2 regions of the Pseudomonas sp. GW823-FHT05G12 genome follow, and region 2 is predicted to be linked to the other one. Evidence: predicted binding sites of a transcription regulator. Region 2 holds the regulator's gene; the other holds the start of a gene.
The links. Region 2 encodes FliA, which starts transcription of late flagellar genes. Its sites were predicted from a motif close to CTAAAGTTTNNNNNNNNNNNGCCGNTAA; they were not measured.
Positions count from the first base shown of each region.

Region 1 (11,737 bases), 1.8 Mb from region 2:
CGAGCCCAACCCGGCCGTGGTCAAGGCGGCGTTGCAGCTGCAAAGCCTGATTGCAGACGAGCTGCGCGAGCCCATGCAGGCGTGCACGAATACCACCCGAGACAAGCTGCAAAGCGTGCTGTGTTCGCTCGGCGCCTGAAGCGGCAACGGTTGATGGCGGGTTGACAAGCCGCCACACCCTTGGTCGGTTCGGGGTCGGCGGGTGCCTCGCGAGCGGATCTCTGCCAGCTACGCGCTGAGACAGAGTATTGCCAGGGCCGCTTTGCGGCCCTGTCGCGACCCCAGGTTGCTCCTACGCTGGCTGGGTCGGCAGGCGCTTTTCCATCGGCTGATACACCAGCCCGGCAAACTCACCCACGTCGCCTGCCAGGGTGAATCCGTAGCGTTGGTAGGCGGGTACAGAAGACAGTGATGCCTTTACCGTCACCACCTCAGCGCTGGCATGCTCCAGTGCTGCGTTCATCAGGCGCTTGCCTATACCCTGGCGTTGCAGGCCTGGTGCAATGAACAGCATCGCAACGTGACGGCCTTCCTTGAGCTCGATCAGCCCCGCGATAGCGCCTTCGACAAAACAGGCCAGCATGAGGTTGTCACCCTGCATGCGCTCGGCAAACGCCTGGGGTGCCGACACCTGGGTAAAGGTCTCGATACCTTGCGCCGACAGCGTGGGCGCGACTGCCTGCATGAAGGCATCCATGCACAAGGCGCAGGCCTGGGGGAGGTCGTCAGGGGTGAGCGTGCGTACTTGCATGGTAATCGTCCTTGTATGGTTTCCTTCTGCTGCCAACTTTAACCTGTTACGGGTTCAAGGGCCGAGCCTTGAGGCGTTAACCCAAAGCACACAGCGCGTGCTTTGATTGGCGGCATCAAGCTGCCGTGGCAGCGCCCGGCTTGCGCTCGCCAATCAGGATGTCTTCGAAGAATGCCCCGACAGGTTCGGTAGGGTGGCACAGCTGTATCTCCAGCACCCACACCACCTCGCTCGGGACAATCTCCACCTCGGCCAGCTTGTCCTGGCTATACAACACATGCGGGAAGTCGGCGATGCGATGCCCGGCCAGGTTGCGCTCCAGCTGCCAACCTTTGGCCTGGGCACTGCGCTCGGCGAAGTCATACAGTTCACGCCCGGTCAACCCGCGGCCCCAGGCCTGGCGGGTCTCGTCGAACACTTCATGCAGTGCCTTCACGCAGGCGTGGTGCAGGGCGTGCTGGCCAAACACGAACGTATCGCCATAGTCACCTTCATAGCCATCCCATACCGGGCCAACGTCGACCACGACGATGTCCGTGGCGCGTAGCGCACGTTGAAGGTCAATGCCTTGCCGTGGCGTACGCACGGTATCGTCACCAAAACGGATGTAGGTGGGGTGCCAGGTGTGTGAGGCGCCCATCGCCTGCAGGGTATGCGCGGCCATCTCCAGGGCCTGGGCAGTGGTCATGCCGACCTGCAGTTGGCTGGCAATGGCAGCCACGGCCCGCACCGACTGTTCGCGGGCCGCGAGCATGCCGTCCAGCGAATAACGTGGGCCGACCTTTTCCAGCTCAGGGTGCAGTGTGCTGGCTGCTGAAGCCTGCGTTTTCAGTGCACCACTGGCGACAAAGGCCTCGGCCACAAAACGATGGGGCTGTACCCCTGCCGCAAGGCATTGCTCGCGAGTCTGACTGATCATCTTGGCATTGCCACAGGCGTAGACCTGGGCTTCGCCCCAGCGATGCGTCTGGCTGAGCGCCACCTGCTGTATACGGGCCTGGGCCGAGAGTACCGGTTGCCAGTGGAAGTGTGGGTGCACACTGCTGGACACGTCGAGAAATTCGCGGTCATAGAAATCCGCCGGCGATGAGCCACCCCAGTACAACGTGACTTCGGCATCGCCGGCCAAGGCCGTCAGCAGCAGCGGCTTGATGCCGGCGTAACCTGTGCCGGTGGCGAAAAGGATCAGCGGGCGTTGGTCATCGTGCTGCCAGGTACAGGCGCCCAGCGGGCCTTCGAGCTTTACCGTTGCACCTGCTTGCAGGGTGGGCAGCAAACCTTCGGTGAACAGCCCACCGCTGACCTTGCGAATGTGAAACACCAGTTGCCCTTGTTCCCGGGCAGGCAGGTTGGCAATGGAGAAACAGCGGCTGTCGCCGTTGTCCAGCTGGAACCGCATGTACTGGCCCGCCCGCACCTCCAGCGGCTGAGCAGGCTGCAACACCAGCTCGACGATATCTGCGCTCAGCGCGCGCTTGCCAACAACCTGTGCCTGGGTTTCCAGTGCCGGGGCGTCCAGTGACCAGCCGGGTATTTCCAGGCGCATGTCGCTGCAGGCGTGGCTCTGGCACAGCAACATCTCGTCGGCGGCCAAGGGGTAGGAAGGCGGCGGTGTGTCCGCATCCCGCTGCTTGTCCTGATGCTGCCCTGAGACCACCTTGACCTTGCAGGAGCCGCAGGCGCCGCGGCGGCATGAAAAGGGTACCGGCAGGCCGCTGGCGAGCATGGCATCGAGCAGCAGCTCCTGGCTGGCTTCGAAGGTTTTGCCCGAGGGCGACAATTCAATGACGTGGCGGCTTTGCATGAGCACCTCGGGGCAAATGGAGGTTCGATTGTTGCTATAGTCCAGGACCAGCAGAACCCCCAGTTTTGGATATTTCATATGGTCCAGCTTCGTAAATGGCAGCCACTGCTCAGGCTCGATGGGGCACAGGCTTCGTACCGACAGATCGTCGAAGGGCTGGTGGCCGCAATCAGCGAGGGTCGCCTGCGCCCTGGCACGCCGTTGCCGGGCACGCGGGAGATGGCGCAATTGCTGAACGTCAATCGCAAGACCGTGATCCTTGCTTATGAGGAAGCCGAAACCAAAGGCTGGCTGCAAAGCGTGCAACGCCGGGGCACCTTCGTCAGCCAGCAGCTGGCGCCTGGCACAGCGGCCGTTTCCGGTGCCGTGCGGCCTTTTGCCCTGGCGCTGCCAGAGGAACCTGCCGTTGCCTACTTCAAGGCGAACGAACAGGCTGTAGCGCAGCAAGGGCGGCCGGGGGCCTTGTTCTTCGACAACGGCGCCTGTGACCATCGCCTGCTGCCACAGGCTGTACTGCATCGCTATTACCGCAATGCCTTGCGCAGCAGCTTCACCAGCAACAGCGTGCGCCACGGCAGCGAGTGCAGCAGCCGCAATCTGCGCAGCGCCCTGGCCGACATGCTGCGGCACAACCGCAGCCTGAACGTTGGCGCCGAGCATATCTGCCTGACCCAGGGGGTGCAGATGTCACTATCCCTGGTGGCCAGTGTGTTGCTCAAGCCGGGTGACGTTGTGCTGGTCGAGCGCCTGAGTTACCCCCCTGCCTGGGAGATCTTCCGTCAGCTGGGTGCCCGCCTGGTGACCGTGGAGCTGGACCATGAGGGTTGCCGGGTCGACCAGCTCGATGCCCTGTGCCGGCAGCACAAGGTGCGGATGATGTACATAACGCCCCATCACCAGTTCCCGACCACGGTCAGCCTGCCAGCCGGGCGCAGGCAACAGCTGCTGGAGCTGGCGCGCCAGCATGCCTTTTGCGTGGTCGAAGAAGATTACGACTACGAATACCACTTTGCCGGGCGGCCCTATCTGCCTTTGGCCAGCGACCGCCAGCAGCGGCACGTGATTTACATTGGCTCACTGTCCAAGCCTTTGGGCAGCACGTTCCGTTGCAGCTATATCGTGGCACCGGTGGAAGTGACAACCGTGCTGGAACGCAGGGCGATGCTGACCCTGGGGCAGGGCGATGCAGTCATGCAGCAGATGTTGGCGGACCTGATCAATGATGGGGAGCTGAAGAAGCACTTGCGCCGGGTCAACCGCGAGTACCGGCGCCGGCGTGAGACCTTGTTGGGGTGTTTGCGCGATGCGTTCGGTGAGCAGATCAGCGTGCAGGCGCCAGAAGGTGGTCTGGCGCTGTGGGTGAGGTTTGCCGATGGGATCAACGTGGATCAGTTGGTCGACCAAGCGCTGGAACGGGACCTGGTGGTGCGCAGTGGGCGGCAGTTTTCACCGTTTGGCCATGCCGAGAATGCCTTGCGCCTGGGGTTTGCTTCGCTGGATGCGGATGAGATCCGGCAGGCGACCCAACGCCTGGCAGACGCAGCGAAAGCGATTGGCAAGGCGCGGTAGCGGATGGCACGGGCTTCGCCCGTGTTCGCGGGCAAGCCCGCTCCCACAGTGATCGCGCTGGCCTCAGGATTTATGCAAAAGGGTTATGCCCTCAAGGGTTTCAAGGCCTCTGGGTCTCAACGCATTCCGTTCGGTTACCGCACATAACCGCATCGCGGCGCCTCAAGCCTGCGCCAGTACCTCCGATAGCAGCACACCCACCCTCGAATCATCGATCAGAAGTGGTGCCAACAAGGAGTACTGCCCGCATGCTTGCCAACCTGAAAATTCGCACCGGAATGTTCTGGGTGTTGTCGCTGTTCAGCCTGACCTTGCTGTTTTCGACCGCCAGTGCCTGGTGGGCCGCCTTGGGTAGCGACCAGCAGATCACTGAACTGGACCAGACTGCGCACCAGTCGGACCGGTTGAACAATGCGTTGCTGATGGCGATTCGTTCCAGCGCCAACGTGTCTTCGGGTTTTATCGAGCAGTTGGGTGGCCATGACGAGAGTGCAGGCAAACGCATGGCGCTGTCGGTGGAGCTGAACAACAAGAGCCAGGCGCTGGTCGACGAATTTGTCGAAAACGCCCGCGAACCCGCCCTTCGCGGGTTGGCAACCGAGCTGCAGGCTACCTTTGCCGAATACGCCAAGGCGGTGGCTGGGCAGCGTGAAGCGACCCGCCAGCGTTCGCTGGAGCAGTATTTCAAGGTCAACAGCGATGCCGGTAATGCCATGGGGCGGTTGCAAACCCTGCGCCAGCAGCTGGTGACCACACTGAGCGAACGTGGCCAGCAAATCATGCTCGAGTCCGACCGGCGTCTGGCCCGGGCACAATTGCTGAGCCTGTGCCTGCTGGGCGTGACCGTGGTGCTGGCGGTGCTGTGCTGGGCGTTCATTGCCCAGCGTGTGTTGCACCCCCTGCGTGAAGCCGGTGGGCATTTCCGGCGCATTGCCAGTGGCGACCTGAGTGTGCCGGTGCAAGGGCAGGGCAACAACGAGATCGGCCAACTGTTCCATGAGCTGCAGCGCATGCAGCAGAGCCAGCGCGACACCCTTGGGCAGATCAACAACTGTGCCCGGCAGCTGGACGCCGCCGCCACGGCGTTGAACGCGGTCACCGAGGAAAGCGCCAACAACCTGCGTCAGCAGGGGCAGGAGCTGGAGCAGGCCGCGACTGCCGTGACCGAAATGACCACGGCAGTGGAGGAGGTTGCGCGCAACGCGATCACCACCTCGCAAACCACCAGTGAATCCAACCAGCTGGCCGCGCAAAGCCGCCGGCAAGTCAGCGAAAATATCGACGGCACCGAAGCCATGACCCGCGAAATCCAGACCAGCAGTGCGCACCTGCAGCAGTTGGTGGGGCAGGTGCGGGACATCGGCAAGGTGCTGGAAGTGATCCGCTCGGTGTCCGAGCAGACCAACCTGCTGGCGCTCAATGCTGCCATCGAGGCGGCCCGTGCCGGTGAGGCCGGGCGCGGCTTTGCGGTGGTGGCGGATGAGGTGCGCACACTGGCCTACCGCACGCAACAGTCGACCCAGGAAATCGAGCAGATGATCGGCAGCGTGCAGGCGGGGACCGAAGCTGCGGTGGCTTCCATGCAGGCCAGCACCAACCGCGCCCAGTCGACACTGGACGTGACCCTGGCCTCGGGGCAAGTGCTGGAGGGCATCTACAGTGCGATCGGCGAAATCAACGAGCGCAATCTGGTCATTGCCAGTGCGGCCGAAGAGCAGGCTCAGGTGGCGCGGGAAGTAGACCGCAACTTGCTGAACATCCGCGAACTGTCCAACCATTCCGCTGCGGGTGCGCAGCAGACCAGCGAGGCGAGCAAGGCGTTGTCGGGGCTGGTGGGGGAGATGACGGCGTTGGTGGGGCGGTTCAAGGTTTGAGGCGCTGCGCCTGCGTGGAACATTAAGATAAGGTTAAACTTATTTAAAGTTTCCCTTGCGGGTTGACTTCGATACTACGCTTGAATAAAGTTCGACCGCCCCGAGCGCGGGGCCTTTTTTCCCTTCACTGAAGAATTCAATGGACACAGTATCTCGTCGCTGCCTGATCTCTGCCGAATGGCCTGGTCAGGCACTTGAACCGGAACACCGGTCCCGACACCCTGGTCGGGCAAGCCGCGCCAGAGCCTGATGCTCCGCCGTGACTTGCCGCCGCCGGTGTTGGCCGGTTGGAGGCAAGCTCATGAACCTCACTTCATTCGTTTCACATCGCCAGCCTGCGTGCCTTGCGCCGCAGCAGGCCGGCGCCTGGCCGCGGCGTCTGCACGGCTACCTTGACCACCACCAGCACCCCCCAAGTAGTTGCGGGGTGCTGGTGCGTGTTCATGCACGCTTGAGCCCCCGCACTGCTCACTGAATAAAAGATATTGAACGGTATCTTTGTGCTCGAACTTTTTACCTTAAAAGTTCGCGGGATGACTATTGCCCTGTGTTTATTAAAAGGAATCAAACCATGGATTGCGCGAGTAGAAAGTTCGCTGCCGAAACAACTTCCGACTCTCGGCAGCGGACAGACAACTGTCGGAAAGAACCAGCATTATTCAGCGACCCGACATGCCTTCGTTCACCGCCTGAGTGAAACGTCTGTGTGTCGTGCCGCCGCAGCGGCAGGAGCACAGCAACATGACTGTCAAACACCGTAACACCTCATCGGCCAAAGCCGAACGCGAAACCCGCCTGTCCACCCGCGCCGCCCGTGAAGCGCGCAATGGCCTGGCGGTCACCCTCGCCAACCTCGATGCCAGCGAACAGGGCTTGACCGAGCACGAAGCCGCCAAGCGCCTGGTGCGCGATGGGGCCAACCAGGTTGCCCACGACCCGCAACCCCACGCCCTGGTGCAGTTGCTCAAGGCCCTGAACAACCCGTTCATCTATGTACTGCTGACCCTGGCCGGGATCAGCTTCGTCACCGACTACTGGCTGCCGGTCAGTGCAGGCGAAGCAGACGACGCCGACCTGACCAAGGTCATCATCATCATGACCATGGTCAGCCTCAGCAGCCTGCTGCGCTTCTGGCAGGAGTACCGCTCGAACAAGGCTGCCGACGCGCTCAAGGCAATGGTGCGCACTACGGCCACCGTGTTGCGCCGCGAGCAGACCGGGCAAGCCCCGCGCCTGCGCGAAGTGCCCATGGACGAACTGGTGGCCGGCGACATCGTGCAGCTTTCTGCAGGTGACATGATTCCCGCCGATATCCGCCTGCTCGAAGCGCGAGACCTGTTCATCAGCCAGGCCGTGCTCACCGGCGAAGCGTTGCCGGTCGAAAAGTACGACACCTTGGGTAATGTCGCGCAGAAGTCCGCCGCCGAGCATGGCGCATATCAGGACAACCTGCTCGAGTTGCCGAACATCTGCTTCATGGGGACCAATGTGGTCAGTGGCCGCGCCCGCGCCGTGGTGGTCGCCACCGGCCGACGCACCTATTTTGGCTCGCTGGCCAAGGCCATTGCCGGTTCGCGCAGCCAGACCGCTTTTGACCGCGGCGTGAACAGCGTCAGCAGCCTGCTGATCCGCTTCATGCTGGTGATGGTGCCGGTGGTGTTCATGATCAACGGTGTGGTGAAAGGCGACTGGGGTGATGCCTTCCTCTTCGCGCTTGCCGTGGCAGTGGGCCTGACCCCGGAAATGCTGCCGATGATCGTCAGCGCCAACCTGGCCAAGGGCGCCGTGGCCATGGCCCGGCGCAAGGTGGTGGTCAAACGCCTGAACGCCATCCAGAACCTGGGCTCCATGGATGTACTGTGCACCGACAAGACCGGCACGCTCACCCAGGATCGGATCATCCTTGAGCACCATGTGCGCTTCGACGGCCAAACCGACAAGCACATCCTAGAGCTGGCCTGGCTCAACAGCCATCACCAAAGCGGCATCCGCAACCTGATGGACCAGGCCGTGCTGCATTTCGCCGGCCAGGACCAACAGTTCCAGGCGCCTTACGCCTACGTAAAGGTCGACGAATTGCCGTTCGACTTCATCCGCCGCCGCCTGTCAGTGGTGGTGAAGAATGCCTTGGGCGATCACCTGCTGGTAAGCAAAGGGGCGGTCGAGGAGATGCTCGCCATCGCCACCCATGTGCAGGAAGGCGACAAGGTCGTTGCCCTTGATCCGTGCCGTCGCCAGCAGCTGATGGCCAGGGTCGATGCCTTCAACCAGGACGGCTTCCGCGTGCTGGTGGTTGCCACCCGGCAGATCCCGGCGGCCGAAGGCAAGGCGCAGTATCACACCGAAGATGAGCGCGATCTGGTCATCCAGGGCTTGCTGACCTTCCTCGACCCGCCCAAGGAAACGGCCGGCCCGGCCATCGCCGCCTTGCGCGACATGGGCGTGCAGGTAAAGGTACTGACCGGCGACAACCCGGTGGTCACGTCCAAGGTGTGCCGGGAAGTAGGCCTGGCGCCAGGCCAGCCGTTGCTCGGCCAGGACATCGAGGGCATGGACGACACCACCCTGAAGCTTCAGGTGGAGGAGCGCACCGTCTTCGCCAAGCTCACCCCGTTGCAGAAATCGCGCGTGCTCAAGGCCCTGCAAGCCAATGGTCACACCGTGGGCTTTCTTGGCGACGGCATCAACGATGCCGCCGCCCTGCGCGATGCTGACGTCGGTATCTCGGTGGACAGCGGCACCGACATCGCCAAGGAATCGGCCGACATCATTTTGCTGGAAAAGAGCCTGATGGTGCTCGAGGAGGGCGTGCTCAAAGGCCGCGAAACCTTCGGCAACATCATGAAGTACCTGTGCATGACTGCCAGTTCCAATTTCGGCAACGTGTTCTCGGTCCTGGTGGCCAGTGCGTTTATCCCGTTCCTGCCGATGCTGGCGATCCACTTGTTGCTGCAAAACCTGATGTATGACTTTTCCCAGCTGTCGCTGCCCTGGGACCGCATGGACAAGGCGTTCCTCAGCAAGCCACGCAAATGGGATGCCCGCAACATCGGCCGCTTCATGTTGTGGATAGGTCCTACGTCGTCGATCTTCGACATCACCACGTTCGCCCTGATGTGGTACGTGTTCGCCGCCAACAGCGTCGAAATGCAGGCGCTGTTCCAGTCTGGCTGGTTCATCGAGGGCTTGCTGTCACAGACGCTGGTAGTGCACATGCTGCGCACTCGCAAGGTACCGTTCTTCCAGAGCACCGCTGCATTGCCGGTGGTATTGGCAACGGGGCTGGTCATGGCATTGGGTATCTACATCCCGTTCTCCCCGGTGGGCGCGATGGTCGGCCTGGTGCCGCTGCCGTGGGAGTACTTCCCTTGGCTGGCCGCCACCCTGCTGGGCTACTGCGTGGTCGCCCAGGCCATGAAGACCCTCTATATCCGCCGTTTCGGCCAGTGGTTCTGAGCGATGCAAGGAGAGCAGACCATGCGAGTACTGATTTGTGCAGGGCGCAACTACGCCGACACCCGACGCTGCCGCCAGGCCCTGGACGACGTCCAGCGCCAGCGGCCGATCCGGGTATTGATCCACGGTGGCAGCCAGTTTCTTGGTGGGGAAATCGAAAGCTGGGCGCGCGAGCATGGCGCCGATCTGGTGCGTTACCCGCCAAACTGGCAGCTGCACGGCAAGCAGGCCGAACGCTTGCGCAACCTGTTCATGCTCAATGACAGCCGCCCTGACCTGTTGCTTGCCTTGCCCGGTGGCGATGACACCGAGGAGCTGCTGGCCAGGGCCCGTGGCGCCGAGCTTCAGGTGGTGTGCGCCAGGCAACCACGCCAGCCTGAGCGGGACGATTGCAGCTAATGCAAGCGCCTGGAGCCGTACGGTACCTGTAGGAGCGGGCTTGCCCGCGAAGCAGGCGCCTCGGTTTCACGGCCCCACGCTTTGAGCAGCCGCCCTGTGCGGCTGCTCAGCCTGGCTGCGCCGCCAGATCGTTGCTGACGTTGCGCCCCAGCACCAGCACGGTGACAAAGCCACAGCCCACCAGCGCCGTGGCCAGGCTCAGCAGTACCGCCGTGCCCATATGGTCTACGACTTGCCCGCCGAAGAACGAGCCCACGGCAATGATCACCTGGAACAGGGCCACGAACAGCGGCATGCCACGTTCGACATCCTTGGGCGCCACGACAAACATCCAGATATTGGCACAGGCCGGGAACGCACCGAAGGCAAAGCCCCACAGCGCGATCAGCATGGCGGCGCCCGTCATGCCGGTGGCGAAGTGCGGGAACAGGGCGGTGCTGACTGCGATCATGAGCGCGACCAGCATCAGGGTATGCCGCACGCTGCGGTTGGCCGCAAAGCCGGCGAAGATGTTGCCCATGAAGCCGGCCACGCCATACAGCAGCAACAATGAACCGATCGTAGGCCCGTCAAAGCCGGCATTCTGTTTGAAGAACGGTGCGACGTAGGTGTACGCCGCAAAGTGCGCCAGGCCGATCAGCAACACGGCGATCAAACCGACCCGTGCTTGCGGGTTGATGAACAACGCCGGCAGGTCGCGGATGCGAATGGCCTTTTCCGGCATCAGCCGCGGCAGCAGGAAGACCTGTGCCAGCAGCACCGGTACGCCTACCAGTGCAGTGACCAGGAACGTCATGCGCCAGCCCATCAGGCCACTCAGCCAGGTGCCGACAGGCACGCCCACTACCGTCGCCAGGGTTACGCCAGCCATGATGATGGAGTTGGCTTTGGCTACGCCCATTCCGTCAGGTGCCAGGCGGCCGCTGAGGGCGATGGCTGTCGCCCAGAAGCCGCCAATACTGATACCCAGTAGCACACGGCCGACCAACAGCAGGTTGAAGTCACCGGCATAGGCCACGATGGCGTTGGCGATGATCATGATCAGCGTCAGGCCGATCAGCAGGTAGCGCCGGTCCAGTGCGCCGACGCCTACGGAAATCAACGGGGCGGCTAACGCAGCCATGATGCCGGGCAGGGTCACCATCAGGCCGGCAAGGCCTGCACTGATGCCCAGGTCGCTGGCCACATCGTTGAGCACCCCCACCGGGAGGAATTCACTGGTGACCAGGGCGAAAGCGCCCACGGCTACCGAGAGGATTGCCAGCCATTGCTGGGTCACGCTTTGTTGGCTGTGTTCGGGAAGGCCGCGAGGGGCCTGGCTGTTGCTTGGCATGGGTTAGGTTCCATGAGGGATCTCGCCTGTAGCAGGCGCAGGAGCGGGGGGATTTGCAGGGGATTGTAGAGGCGGCCGTGCCCGACCGACAGGCAGGCCGCTCGATAGTAATCATCAGTGCAATCGATGAAACGCCTTGTGTAGAGCGCCCTGGCAGCGATTACGCCCTACCGGTGCCGCACCGGTGCAGGCCATGGCGATTTGCAGCCTGCAGCGTCAGCTTCTCTTTCCTGCGTCGTATACCGGGGGGCCAGCGAGTGATCGAACGCACCGTACGGGCTTCGCCGTCGGCTAGGTATGCTGTTGCTCACCCTCCACCCACTGCTGGTAGGTGATGCGGCTGATGTGCTCAGTACGATAGTCGTCGAGGAAGCGGTTGTGCTTGTTTTCTTCGGTGTGATGATGACGGAAGCCACACTTCGCCTGGGCAGCCTGTGACTGGCTGTTGTCAGTGTAGTAGCCACACCACAGTGCCTGCAGTTTCAGGGTTTCGAAGGCGTGGCGCATGACTTCCCGCACAGCCTCCGGAACCAGGCCTTTGCCCCAGTAGG
Region 1 covers NZ_CM179501.1:3,535,918-3,547,654, reverse strand. Annotated here, with positions in the region: gene dapA (4-hydroxy-tetrahydrodipicolinate synthase) at 1-139, shown strand, start outside; gene AC3RCM_RS16205 (GNAT family N-acetyltransferase) at 293-751, opposite strand; gene AC3RCM_RS16200 (M24 family metallopeptidase) at 867-2,633, opposite strand; gene pdxR (MocR-like pyridoxine biosynthesis transcription factor PdxR) at 2,634-4,124, shown strand; gene AC3RCM_RS16190 (methyl-accepting chemotaxis protein) at 4,373-5,998, shown strand; gene AC3RCM_RS16185 (hypothetical protein) at 6,321-6,443, opposite strand; gene mgtA (magnesium-translocating P-type ATPase) at 6,740-9,454, shown strand; gene AC3RCM_RS16175 (DUF2493 domain-containing protein) at 9,476-9,853, shown strand; gene AC3RCM_RS16170 (MFS transporter) at 9,960-11,186, opposite strand; gene AC3RCM_RS16165 (GNAT family N-acetyltransferase) at 11,478-11,737, opposite strand, start outside.
Region 1: AC3RCM_RS16190 (methyl-accepting chemotaxis protein) is a predicted target of FliA. The motif match lies at 4,286-4,313, and genes of this name have one in related genera.

Region 2 (11,737 bases):
ATTGTCGGCGTTGAGTCGGAGCTACCAGTGATTACCCTGGAGCCAAGGTTGGAACAGATTTTGCTGAATAGTCTGCAAAGGGCCGGGCAGGGTCAGGAAGACGGTGTTCTTCTGGAACCTAGCATGGCCGAGAAGCTGCAACGTTCGCTGATCGAGGCGGCCCAGCGCCAGGAAATGCAGGGTCAGCCGGCCATTCTGCTGGTCGCCGGCCCGATCCGCGCTATGTTGTCGCGTTTCGGTCGCCTGGCTGTACCGAATTTGCATGTTCTGGCGTATCAGGAAATACCTGACAACAAGCAAGTCACCATCGTTGCCACCGTGGGCCCTAACGGCTGAGGTAGGGGATAATGCAAGTTAAGCGATTTTTCGCCGCCGATATGCGTCAGGCCATGAAACTGGTCCGTGACGAGCTGGGCGCCGATGCCGCGATCATTGGCAACCGCCGCATTGCCGGTGGTGTCGAGCTGACGGCCGCGCTGGACTACAAGCTGTCCGCCCTGGCCCCGCGTGTGCCCAACGCCGAGCTGGAAGAAGAGCTGCGCAAGACCCATACGCGCATTGCCACTGCCCAGGCCGAGCTGGACCAGCGCCAGGACAGCAGCGACAACAACCGCCAATTGTTCGCCGGGCAATCTTTGACCGCTGCCGAACCGTTGATCGAGCCGCACGTCGAGGCCCCGGAGGCCGCCGCCGTACCGGCTGCTGCGCCGGTTGACCCACGCCTGTTCGATGCCATGCGCTCCGAGCTGTCGGGCCTGCGCGAGCTGCTGGAAGTGCAACTCGGCTCGCTGGCCTGGAATCAGCTGCAGGGCAGCAAGCCGCAGCAGGCCAACCTTTGGCGCCGCCTGCAGCGTATTGGCCTGTCCGGGCCGATCGCCCGCGAGCTGCTGGACCTGACCGCCGAGATCGAAGAGCCGCGCCAGGCCTGGCGCATGCTGCTGGCTCACTTGGCGCGGATGATCGAAGTGCCTGAAATCGAGCCGATCGAAGAGGGCGGGGTGATTGCCATGGTCGGCCCGGCGGGCATGGGCAAGACCACCACCCTGGCCAAGCTGGCCGCGCGCTACGTGCTCAAGTACGGCGCGCAGAACCTGGCGCTGGTGAGCATGGACAGCTTCCGTATCGGCGCCCAGGAGCAGCTCAAGACCCTGGGCCGCATCCTCAACGTGCCGGTGACTTACGTCGACCCGGGCCAGTCGCTGGCAGCAGCGCTGGAACCACTGCTGCGCAAGCGCGTGGTGCTGATCGATACTGCCGGCCTGCAAGCCAGCGACCCTGCGCTGCGCATGCAACTGGAAACCTTGGCCGGGCGTGGCATTGCCGCGAAGAACTACCTGGTGCTGGCCACCACCAGCCAGAAGCAGGTGCTGACCGCCGCCTACCACAGCTACAAGCGCTGTGGCCTGGCCGGCTGCATCCTGACCAAACTCGATGAAACGGCGAGCCTTGGCGATGTGTTGAGCCTTGCCATCAGTCATGAACTGCCAGTGGCCTATCTTACCGATGGCCCACGCATTCCTGACGACCTGCACCTGCCGCGGGGCCACCAGTTGGTCACGCGGGCGGTGAATGTGCAGCAGCAGGACGAGCCCAGCGAAGAGGCCATGGCCGACATGTTCGCTGATCTCTATCACAACCCACGGCGAGCGGGTTGACCATGAAGCGTGTGCAAAGTCGCTATGCCAAGGGGCACGCAGAATTGCCCTACGTGTGGCCTGAGTCCCAGCGAGACAAGGTAAAGAACAGACATGGGTAGCATGCATCCCGTACAGGTGATCGCCGTGACCGGTGGCAAAGGTGGCGTCGGCAAGACTAACGTTTCAGTGAACTTGTCCCTGGCGCTGGCCGAGCTTGGCCGCAGGGTCATGCTGCTGGACGCCGACCTGGGCCTGGCCAATGTCGACGTGTTGCTGGGCCTTACCCCCAAACGTACCCTCGCCGATGTGATTGAAGGGCGTTGCGAGCTGCGTGACGTGATGCTGCAGGGCCCCGGCGGTGTGCGTATCGTACCGGCAGCCTCGGGCACCCAGAGCATGGTGCATCTGGCCCCGGCCCAGCATGCCGGGTTGATCCAGGCGTTCAGCGAGATCGGCGACAACCTCGATGTGTTGGTGATCGATACCGCTGCGGGTATCGGTGACTCGGTGGTCAGCTTCGTTCGCGCCGCCCAGGAAGTGCTGCTGGTGGTGTGTGATGAACCTACCTCGATTACCGACGCCTACGCGTTGATCAAGCTGCTCAATCGCGACTATGGCATGAACCGTTTCCGTGTTTTGGCCAACATGGCGCAGAGCCCGCAGGAAGGGCGCAACCTGTTTGCCAAGCTGACCAAGGTCACCGACCGCTTCCTTGACGTTGCCCTGCAGTACGTGGGGGCTGTGCCGTACGACGAGTGCGTGCGCAAGGCGGTGCAGAAGCAGCGTGCCGTCTACGAAGCCTTCCCTCGCTCCAAGTGCGCGCTGGCCTTCAAGGCGATTGCCCAGAAGGTCGACAGCTGGCCGCTGCCGGCCAATCCGCGCGGCCATCTGGAGTTCTTTGTCGAGCGCTTGGTGCAACCCACCAGCGCGGGACCCGTACTATGAACGCCAGCGGCTTCAAGATGTACAGCCGGGCGGCGAAGGACGCCCAGTACGAGCTGATCGAACGCTACGCGCCGCTGGTCAAGCGCATCGCCTACCACCTGTTGGCGCGCTTGCCGGCCAATGTGCAAGTCGAGGACCTGATCCAGGCCGGCATGATTGGCCTGCTGGAAGTGGCCAACAAATACGACGCCAGCAAGGGCGCCAGCTTTGAGACCTACGCCGGCATCCGCATCCGCGGGGCCATGCTGGACGAAGTGCGCAAAGGCGATTGGGCGCCGCGTTCGGTACACCGCAACACCCGTATGGTCAGTGATGCCATGCGTGCGGTTGAAGCCAGAACAGGCCGTGACGCTAAAGATCATGAAGTTGCTGCCGAACTCCAATTGAGTCTCGATGATTACTACGGGATCTTGAACGATACCCTGGGCAGCCGCCTGTTCAGCTTCGACGACCTGTTGCAGGACGGCGAGCACGAAGGGCTGCATGAGGATGGCGCCAGTGGCCAGGTCGAACCTGCGCGCGGCCTGGAGGAGGAGCGCTTCCAGGCTGCCCTGACCGAGGCTATCGCCAACCTGCCGGAGCGTGAGCGCCTGGTGCTGGCGCTGTACTACGACGAAGAGCTGAACCTCAAGGAGATCGGTGAGGTGCTGGGTGTCAGCGAGTCGCGGGTCAGCCAGTTGCACAGCCAATGTGCCGCGCGCCTGCGCAGCCGCCTGGGGGAATGGCGGGCGCGTTGAGCCCACTGTCGTTGCAGTCGTTTTCCACGTTGTACCGAATTGAATGAGTGCGTGCTCGGTAGGCCGAGCGCGTTTGAGACTGCTTGGAGGTCTAATTGGACAAGAACATGAAAATCCTCATCGTTGACGACTTTTCGACGATGCGGCGGATCATCAAGAACCTGTTGCGTGACCTGGGTTTCACCAACACCGACGAAGCCGATGACGGCACCACGGCGTTGCCGATGCTGGAAAACGGTCACTACGACTTCCTGGTGACCGACTGGAACATGCCGGGCATGTCCGGCATCGACCTGCTGCGTAAAGTGCGTGCCAGCGACAAGCTGAAAAGCATGCCGGTCTTGATGGTGACCGCTGAAGCCAAGCGCGACCAGATCATTGAAGCGGCCCAGGCCGGCGTCAATGGTTACGTGGTCAAGCCGTTCACCGCTCAGGTGCTCAAAGAGAAGATCGAGAAGATCTTCGAACGCGTCAACGGCTGAGTCACGTCAGGGGGGCGCGTCATGGATTCATCACAAACGTCTTTGGGCGAGTTCGAGTCGACCCTGAAGAAGCATGCCCAGGAGTTGGTCGAAAGCCTGGAGCGGGGCCGTTTCGGCGAGGCGGTACAGTTGATTCACGAACTGAACCAGACCCGCGACCGCGGCCTGTACCAGGAAGTCGGCAAGCTGACTCGCGAGCTGCACAGTGCCATCGTCAGTTTCCAGATCGACCCCACCATGCCGCAGGCAGAAGAGGTGTCGCAGATTACCGACGCCACCGAGCGTCTGTCGTATGTGGTCAAGCTCACCGAGGGCGCGGCCAACCGCACCATGGACCTGGTCGAGGAAAGCACACCGGTGCTCAATGAGCTGGCCAACGAGGCCAAGGCCCTGAGCACCGACTGGCAGCGCTTCATGCGCCGCGAAGTGGCTGCGCCGGAATTTCGTGATCTGGTCAAGCGAGTCGACAGTTTCCTGACGCACAGCGCCGAAGGTAACCGCAAGGTTTCCGGGCACCTCAACGACATTTTGCTGGCCCAGGACTATCAGGACCTGACCGGCCAGGTGATCAAGCGCGTCACCACACTGGTGACCGAGGTGGAAAGCAACCTGCTCAAGCTGGTGCTGATGGCCAGCCAGGTCGACCGCTTTGCCGGTATAAAACATGACCACGATCAATTGCGTGCAGAAAAAGATCGAGAAAAACATCCGACTCGGGGTGAAGGTCCGCAGATTCATGCCGATAAGCGTGAAGACGTCGTGTCCGGTCAGGACGATGTCGATGATCTGCTGTCCAGCCTTGGTTTTTAAGGAGCACGTTTGATGAGCTTCGGCGCCGATGAAGAAATCCTCCAGGATTTCCTGGTAGAGGCCGGCGAAATACTTGAGCAATTGTCCGAGCAACTGGTCGAGCTGGAAAGCCGACCTGACGATGCCGACCTGCTCAATGCGATCTTTCGCGGTTTCCACACTGTAAAAGGGGGCGCCGGCTTCCTTCAGCTGAACGAGCTGGTGGAGTGCTGCCATATCGCCGAGAACGTGTTCGACGTCCTGCGCAAAGGTGAGCGCCGTGTCGATGCGGAACTGATGGATGTGGTGCTCGAGGCACTGGATACGGTCAACAGCATGTTCGGCCAGGTGCGCGAGCGTGCCGAAGTGACACCGGCCACCCCCGCACTGCTGGCAGCGCTGTCGCGCCTGGCCGAACCTGGCGCAGCCGAAGCTGTTGCAGCGCCTGCACCGGCGCCGGTTGCCGACGTGGTGGCTGCAGCGCCGGCCGAGGCCGAGGAGCAACACCAGGACATCACTGACAGTGAGTTCGAGCAGTTGCTCGACTCGCTCGACGCGATCAAGGCGCAAGCGGCGGCCGACGAGCAGATGCAGGGCGAGACTGTCAGCGGTGCTGGTGATGAAATCACCGACGCCGAGTTCGAATCGCTGCTCGACCAGTTGCACGGCAAGGGCCAGTTCAATGCCGAGGTCGCCGCGCCGCCGGTTGCCGTCAGCAGCGAAGCGGTCAGTGATGAGATCACCGACGCCGAATTCGAATCGCTGCTCGACCAGTTGCATGGCAAGGGCACCTTCCAGGCTGGCGCCTTGCCAGCCGCCCAGGCACCAGCACCTGCCGCGCCAGACAACAGCGCAGCCAGCGATGAAATCAGCGAGCACGAGTTCGAAGCCCTGCTGGACCAGTTGCACGGCAAGGGCAAGTTTGGTGGCGATGTTGCCGCTGTAGAAGCCCCGGCTGCTGTCCAGGCGCAAGCGCCGGCTGCCGCCAAGGCCGAAAGCCCGCCAGTGACCAAGCCCGCTGCCGCGCCAGCGCCAGCGCCTTCGCCGGCCAGCAAACCTGCCGCGGCGCCTCGCGCGCCGGCCCCGGCCGCCGAAAAGCACGCCGCCAGCGAAGCGGAAACCACCGTGCGCGTCGACACCGCGCGCCTGGACGAGATCATGAACATGGTCGGCGAACTGGTGCTGGTGCGTAACCGCCTGGTGCGCCTGGGCCTGAACAGCGGCGACGAGGCCATGTCCAAGGCCGTGTCCAACCTTGACGTGGTCACCGCCGACCTGCAGACCGCGGTGATGAAAACCCGTATGCAGCCGATCAAGAAGGTCTTCGGCCGCTTCCCGCGCCTGGTCCGCGACCTGGCGCGCCAGTTGAAGAAAGAGATCAATCTGGAGCTGGTCGGCGAAGAGACCGACCTTGACAAGAACCTCGTAGAAGCCTTGGCCGACCCGCTGGTGCACTTGGTGCGCAATGCGGTCGACCACGGTATCGAGATGCCCGACGAGCGTGAAACGTCTGGCAAGGCGCGTACTGGCCGTGTAGTGCTGTCGGCCGAACAGGAAGGCGACCACATCCTGCTGTCGATCTCGGACGACGGCAAGGGCATGGACCCGAACATCCTGCGTGCCAAGGCCGTAGAAAAGGGCCTGATGGACAAAGACGCCGCCGAGCGCCTGAGCGAGTCGGACTGCTACAACCTGATCTTCGCCCCTGGCTTCTCGACCAAGACCGAGATTTCCGATGTGTCCGGGCGTGGCGTGGGCATGGACGTGGTGAAAACCAAGATCTCCCAGCTCAACGGCTCGATCAACATTTTCTCGGCCAAGGGCCAAGGCTCCAAGATCGTCATCAAGGTGCCGCTGACCCTGGCGATCATGCCCACCCTGATGGTGATGCTGGGCAACCAGGCGTTTGCCTTCCCGCTGGTCAACGTCAACGAGATCTTCCACCTCGACCTGTCGCGCACCAACGTGGTCGACGGCCAGGAAGTGGTGATCGTACGTGACAAGGCGCTGCCGCTGTTCTACCTCAAGCGCTGGCTGGTCCAGGGCCAGGTGCACGAAGAGCAGCACGAGGGCCACGTGGTGATTCTGTCGGTCGGCACCCAGCGCATCGGTTTTGTCGTTGATCAGCTGGTGGGCCAGGAAGAAGTGGTCATCAAGCCGCTGGGCAAGATGCTGCAAGGCACCCCGGGCATGTCCGGGGCCACCATTACCGGCGACGGTCGCATCGCGTTGATTCTCGACGTCCCGAGCATGCTCAAGCGTTACGCCGCGCGGCGTATTTGATTTCGGTGGCGCGCCCTGGCGGGTTGCGCCGCCTAATGGAGTGTTTATGGCAGTCAAGGTCCTGGTGGTGGATGATTCTGGTTTCTTCCGCCGCCGTGTCTCGGAAATCCTCTCGGCGGATCCAACGATCCAGGTAGTGGGTACCGCGACCAACGGCAAGGAAGCAATCGACCAGGCGCTGGCGCTCAAGCCCGATGTGATCACCATGGACTACGAAATGCCCATGATGGATGGCATTACCGCCGTGCGGCACATCATGCAGCGCTGCCCGACGCCCGTGTTGATGTTCTCGTCGCTGACCCATGAAGGCGCCCGCGTCACCCTCGACGCGCTGGATGCCGGCGCAGTGGACTACCTGCCGAAAAACTTCGAGGACATCTCGCGCAACCCTGACAAGGTCAAGCAGTTGCTGTGCGAGAAGGTGCACACCATTTCGCGCAGCAACCGCCGGATCGGCAGCTATGCCAGAACGGCGCCGGTCGCCGCGCCAGCGCCGGCCAGCACCTTTACCAGCCAGGCGCAGACGCGCCCGGCAGCGCCTGCCCGTGCAGTGGCCCCGACGCCGGCGGCCTCGCAGTCGCCGGCACCCAAGCGCAAACCCTACAAACTGGTGGCTATCGGTACCTCCACGGGGGGGCCGGTGGCGCTGCAGCGGGTACTGACCCAGCTGCCGGCCAATTTCCCGGCACCGATCGTGTTGATCCAGCACATGCCGGCGGCCTTCACCAAAGCGTTTGCCGAACGCCTGGACAAGCTGTGCCGCATCAGCGTCAAGGAAGCCGAAGACGGCGACATGCTGCGCCCGGGCCTGGCCCTGCTGGCCCCCGGTGGCAAGCAGATGATGATCGATGGCCGTGGCACGGTGAAGATCCTGCCCGGCGACGAGCGCCTGAACTACAAACCGTGCGTGGACATCACCTTCGGTTCGGCGGCCAAGTCGTACGGTGACAAGGTGTTGTCGGTGGTGCTCACCGGCATGGGCGCCGATGGCCGCGAAGGCGCGCGCCTGCTCAAGCAGGGGGGCAGCACGGTGTGGGCCCAGGATGAAGCCAGCTGCGTGATTTATGGCATGCCCATGGCCATCGTCAAGGCGAACCTAGCGGATGCCGTGTACAGCCTGGACGAAATCGGCAAGCACCTGGTGGAGGCGTGCGTCTGATGGACGTCCTCAGCCTGATCGGTCTGATCCTGGCTTTCGTTGCCATTGTCGGTGGCAACTTCCTTGAAGGCGGTCATGTCGGTGCACTGGTCAATGGCCCGGCGGCTCTGATCGTGCTGGGAGGCACCCTGGCGGCGGCGTTGTTGCAGTCGCCGCTGTCGTCGTTCAAGCGCGCCTTGCAGATTTTGCGTTGGATCCTGTTTCCTCCGCGGGTCGACCTGGCGGGCGGTATCGACCGCGTGGTGAACTGGAGCCTGACCGCTCGCAAAGAAGGCCTGCTGGGCCTGGAAGGGGTAGCGGACAGCGAGCCCGACCCCTATGCGCGCAAGGGCCTGCAACTGCTGGTGGATGGCGCCGAGCCGGAAGCCATCCGCAGCATCCTCGAGGTCGACCTCCTTACCCAGGAGGGCCGTGACATCCAGGCAGCCAAGGTATTCGAAAGCATGGGCGGCTATGCGCCGACCATCGGCATCATCGGTGCGGTCATGGGCCTTATCCATGTGATGGGCAATCTGGCCGACCCGTCGCAACTGGGCAATGGCATTGCCGTGGCTTTTGTCGCGACCATTTACGGTGTGGCCAGTGCCAACCTTGTGCTATTGCCGGTCGCCAGCAAGCTCAAGGCCATCGTCATGCGCCAGTCGCGCTACCGCGAAATGCTGCTCGAAGGCCTGCTGTCGATTGCCGAAGGTGAAAACCCGCGCTCGATCGAGCTGAAGCTGCAAGGCTTCATGGAGTAACCCATGCGTCGCCGTCGTCATACCGAGGAACACGAAAACCACGAGCGCTGGCTGGTGTCGTACGCCGACTTCATCACGTTGCTGTTCGCCTTCTTCGTGGTGATGTATTCCATTTCCTCGATCAACGAGGGCAAGTACAAGGTTATTTCCCAGGCCTTGCTCGGGGTATTCAACGACCCCGAGCGCAGCATGAAGCCGATCCCGATTGGCGATGAGCAGCCGCTGAGCGTGCGCCCGGCCGAACCGCTGGTCAAAGACAGCGAGCAGACCGAAGCGGGCCTGGCGGCGACCAATGTCGACCCGTTGAAAACCATCAGCGATGACGTGCGCGATGCCTTCGGCGACCTGATCAACAGCGACCAGATGACCGTGCGCGGCAACGAGCTATGGATCGAGATCGAGCTCAACTCGTCGCTGCTGTTTGGCAGTGGTGACGCGATGCCCAGTGACAAGGCGTTTGCGATCATCGAGAAGGTGGCCAGCATCCTCAAGCCGTTCGCCAACCCGGTGCACGTCGAAGGCTTCACCGACAACCTGCCGATCCGCACCGCGCAGTACCCTACCAACTGGGAGTTGTCCTCGGCGCGCGCGGCCAGCATCGTGCGGCTGCTGGCCATGGAGGGCGTCAACCCGGCGCGCATGGCTTCGGTGGGCTATGGCGAGTACCAGCCGGTGGCCAGCAACGATACCGCCGAAGGGCGCGCACGCAACCGCCGGGTGGTGCTGGTGATTTCCCGTAACCTGGAAGTGCGCCGCAGCCTGACAGGCTCGGGCAGCGCCAATGCCACACCGGATGCCGCATTGCGCCGGGCTGGCACACAAAGTGCACCGGCAATACAAGCAACGGTAGCGAAGCCGTGATACGTCAATTCCCCGTCGCTGATACGAACACGATTTTGAATGTGCCGCCGTCCCCTGTGGCAGCGGGCATGCCCGCGAAGCCAGCGACTCGGTGAATGGCACCGGCTACGCCGGTATTCGCGGGCTTGCCCGCTCCCACAGAGGGGCGTGCGAGTTTTGAAGTTTTGCGCATGACGGTTGTTTCTACAGTGTCCCTGCCAAATCAATAGATAGAGTTTGCTTGATGAGAGTCTGGGCAGTAGCCAATCAAAAAGGTGGCGTCGGCAAGACCACCACTACCATTGCCCTGGCCGGCCTGCTGGCCGAGGCCGGCAAGCGCGTGGTCGTCGTCGACCTCGACCCGCACGGCTCGATGACCAGCTACTTCGGGCACAACCCGGATGCCCTGGAGCACAGCTGCTACGACCTGTTCCTGCACAAGGGCACGGTGCCCGAAGGCTTGCCCGGGCAACTGCTGCTGCCCACCAGCGATGAGCGCATTTCGCTGTTGCCGTCGAGTACCGCCCTGGCGGTGCTGGAGCGCCAGTCGCCAGGGCAGAATGGCCTGGGCCTGGTAATCGCCAAGAGTCTGGCGCAGCTGTGGCAGGATTTCGACTATGCCCTGATCGACAGCCCACCCTTGCTGGGTGTGCTGATGGTCAATGCCCTGGCCGCCAGCCAGCAGCTGGTGATCCCCGTGCAAACCGAATTCCTTGCGGTGAAGGGCCTGGAACGCATGGTCGGCACCCTGGCCATGGTCAACCGTTCGCGCAAGCAGGCGCTGCCGTACCAGATCGTGCCGACCCTGTTCGACCGTCGTACCCAGGCGTCGCTGGGCACCCTCAAGTTGCTGCGTGACACCTACGGGCAGCATGTGTGGCAGGGCTACATCCCGGTGGATACGCGCCTGCGCGATGCCAGTCGCAAGGGCGTCACGCCTTCGCAGTTCGACAGCAAGAGCCGTGGGTTGATCGCCTACAGGGCGCTGCTCAAGCACCTGCTCACCTACAAGAACGCAGTGCAGGTGGCCTGATGACTCAAACCCGGCAAACCGGCACCCGGCCCCAGATGGCCCTGCAATCGTACCTGGACGGCTTGCTGCAGGAGGCCACCGAGGCCGAAGACCTGAGCGAGCAGCCGGCAGTGGCGGATGAATTCGCCGAGGCGGTGCGCGAGGAGCAGGCACGCGATGCCCGACAGCCAGCCCGGCCTGAGCCCGCCGAAGCCGCCGCCAGCTTTGCCCCGCGGCCATTCGCCGAACCCCGGCTGGCGGTACTGCCCAGCGTGATGCCGGTGGAAGCCCCGGTGGTGACGGTGGTCGAGCAGGAGATCGTGGCCGAAGCCAGCATCCCGGTACTGATCGAAGAACAAACCGTGGAACCGGCTGTGCCGCTGGTCGATGTGCATCTGCCGGCGCCCAACCTGCCCGTGCCCCCGGCCACTGTCGACGGTCGTCCGGTGTGGGCGGCCGAGCCGTTCGAATGCCTGCTGTTCGACGTTGCCGGCCTGACCCTGGCGGTGCCGCTGGTGTGCCTGGGCTCGATCTACACCCTGGCTGGCCAGGAGCTGACACCACTGTTCGGCCAGCCCGACTGGTTCCTCGGCATCCTGACCTGCCAGGCCGGCAACCTGAAGGTGCTGGACACTGCGCGTTGGGTAATGCCCGACCGCTACCGCGATGATTTTCGCCAGGGCCTGCAATACGTGATTTCGGTGCAGGGCTATGAATGGGGGCTGGCGGTGCATCAGGTCAGCCGCTCGCTGCGTCTGGACCCGTCGGAGATCAAGTGGCGCAGCCAGCGTGGCCAGCGCCCGTGGCTGGCCGGCACCGTAATCGAACACATGTGCGCACTGCTCGACGTCGCCGCACTGGCCGAGCTGATCGCCAGCGGTGCGGTCAAGCAGATGCACGCCAAACAGAAATGACACAGAACATACCGCCAACGGCGGATTTTGAGGGTAGGGGAATGAAAAAGTCGTCTGCACAAGGTTCCGAAGATCCGATCCTGCAGTGGGTTACCTTCCGTCTGGACAACGAGTCCTACGGCATCAATGTGATGCAGGTGCAGGAAGTCCTGCGCTACACCGAGATTGCCCCGGTGCCGGGTGCGCCGAGCTACGTGCT
Region 2 covers NZ_CM179501.1:1,739,388-1,751,124, forward strand. Annotated here, with positions in the region: gene flhA (flagellar biosynthesis protein FlhA) at 1-336, shown strand, start outside; gene flhF (flagellar biosynthesis GTPase FlhF) at 348-1,655, shown strand; gene fleN (flagellar synthesis regulator FleN) at 1,749-2,582, shown strand; gene fliA (RNA polymerase sigma factor FliA) at 2,579-3,319, shown strand; gene AC3RCM_RS08065 (chemotaxis response regulator CheY) at 3,427-3,801, shown strand; gene AC3RCM_RS08070 (protein phosphatase CheZ) at 3,823-4,611, shown strand; gene AC3RCM_RS08075 (chemotaxis protein CheA) at 4,624-6,873, shown strand; gene AC3RCM_RS08080 (protein-glutamate methylesterase/protein-glutamine glutaminase) at 6,920-8,032, shown strand; gene AC3RCM_RS08085 (flagellar motor protein) at 8,032-8,772, shown strand; gene motD (flagellar motor protein MotD) at 8,776-9,633, shown strand; gene AC3RCM_RS08095 (ParA family protein) at 9,857-10,645, shown strand; gene AC3RCM_RS08100 (CheW domain-containing protein) at 10,645-11,538, shown strand; gene AC3RCM_RS08105 (chemotaxis protein CheW) at 11,580-11,737, shown strand, end outside.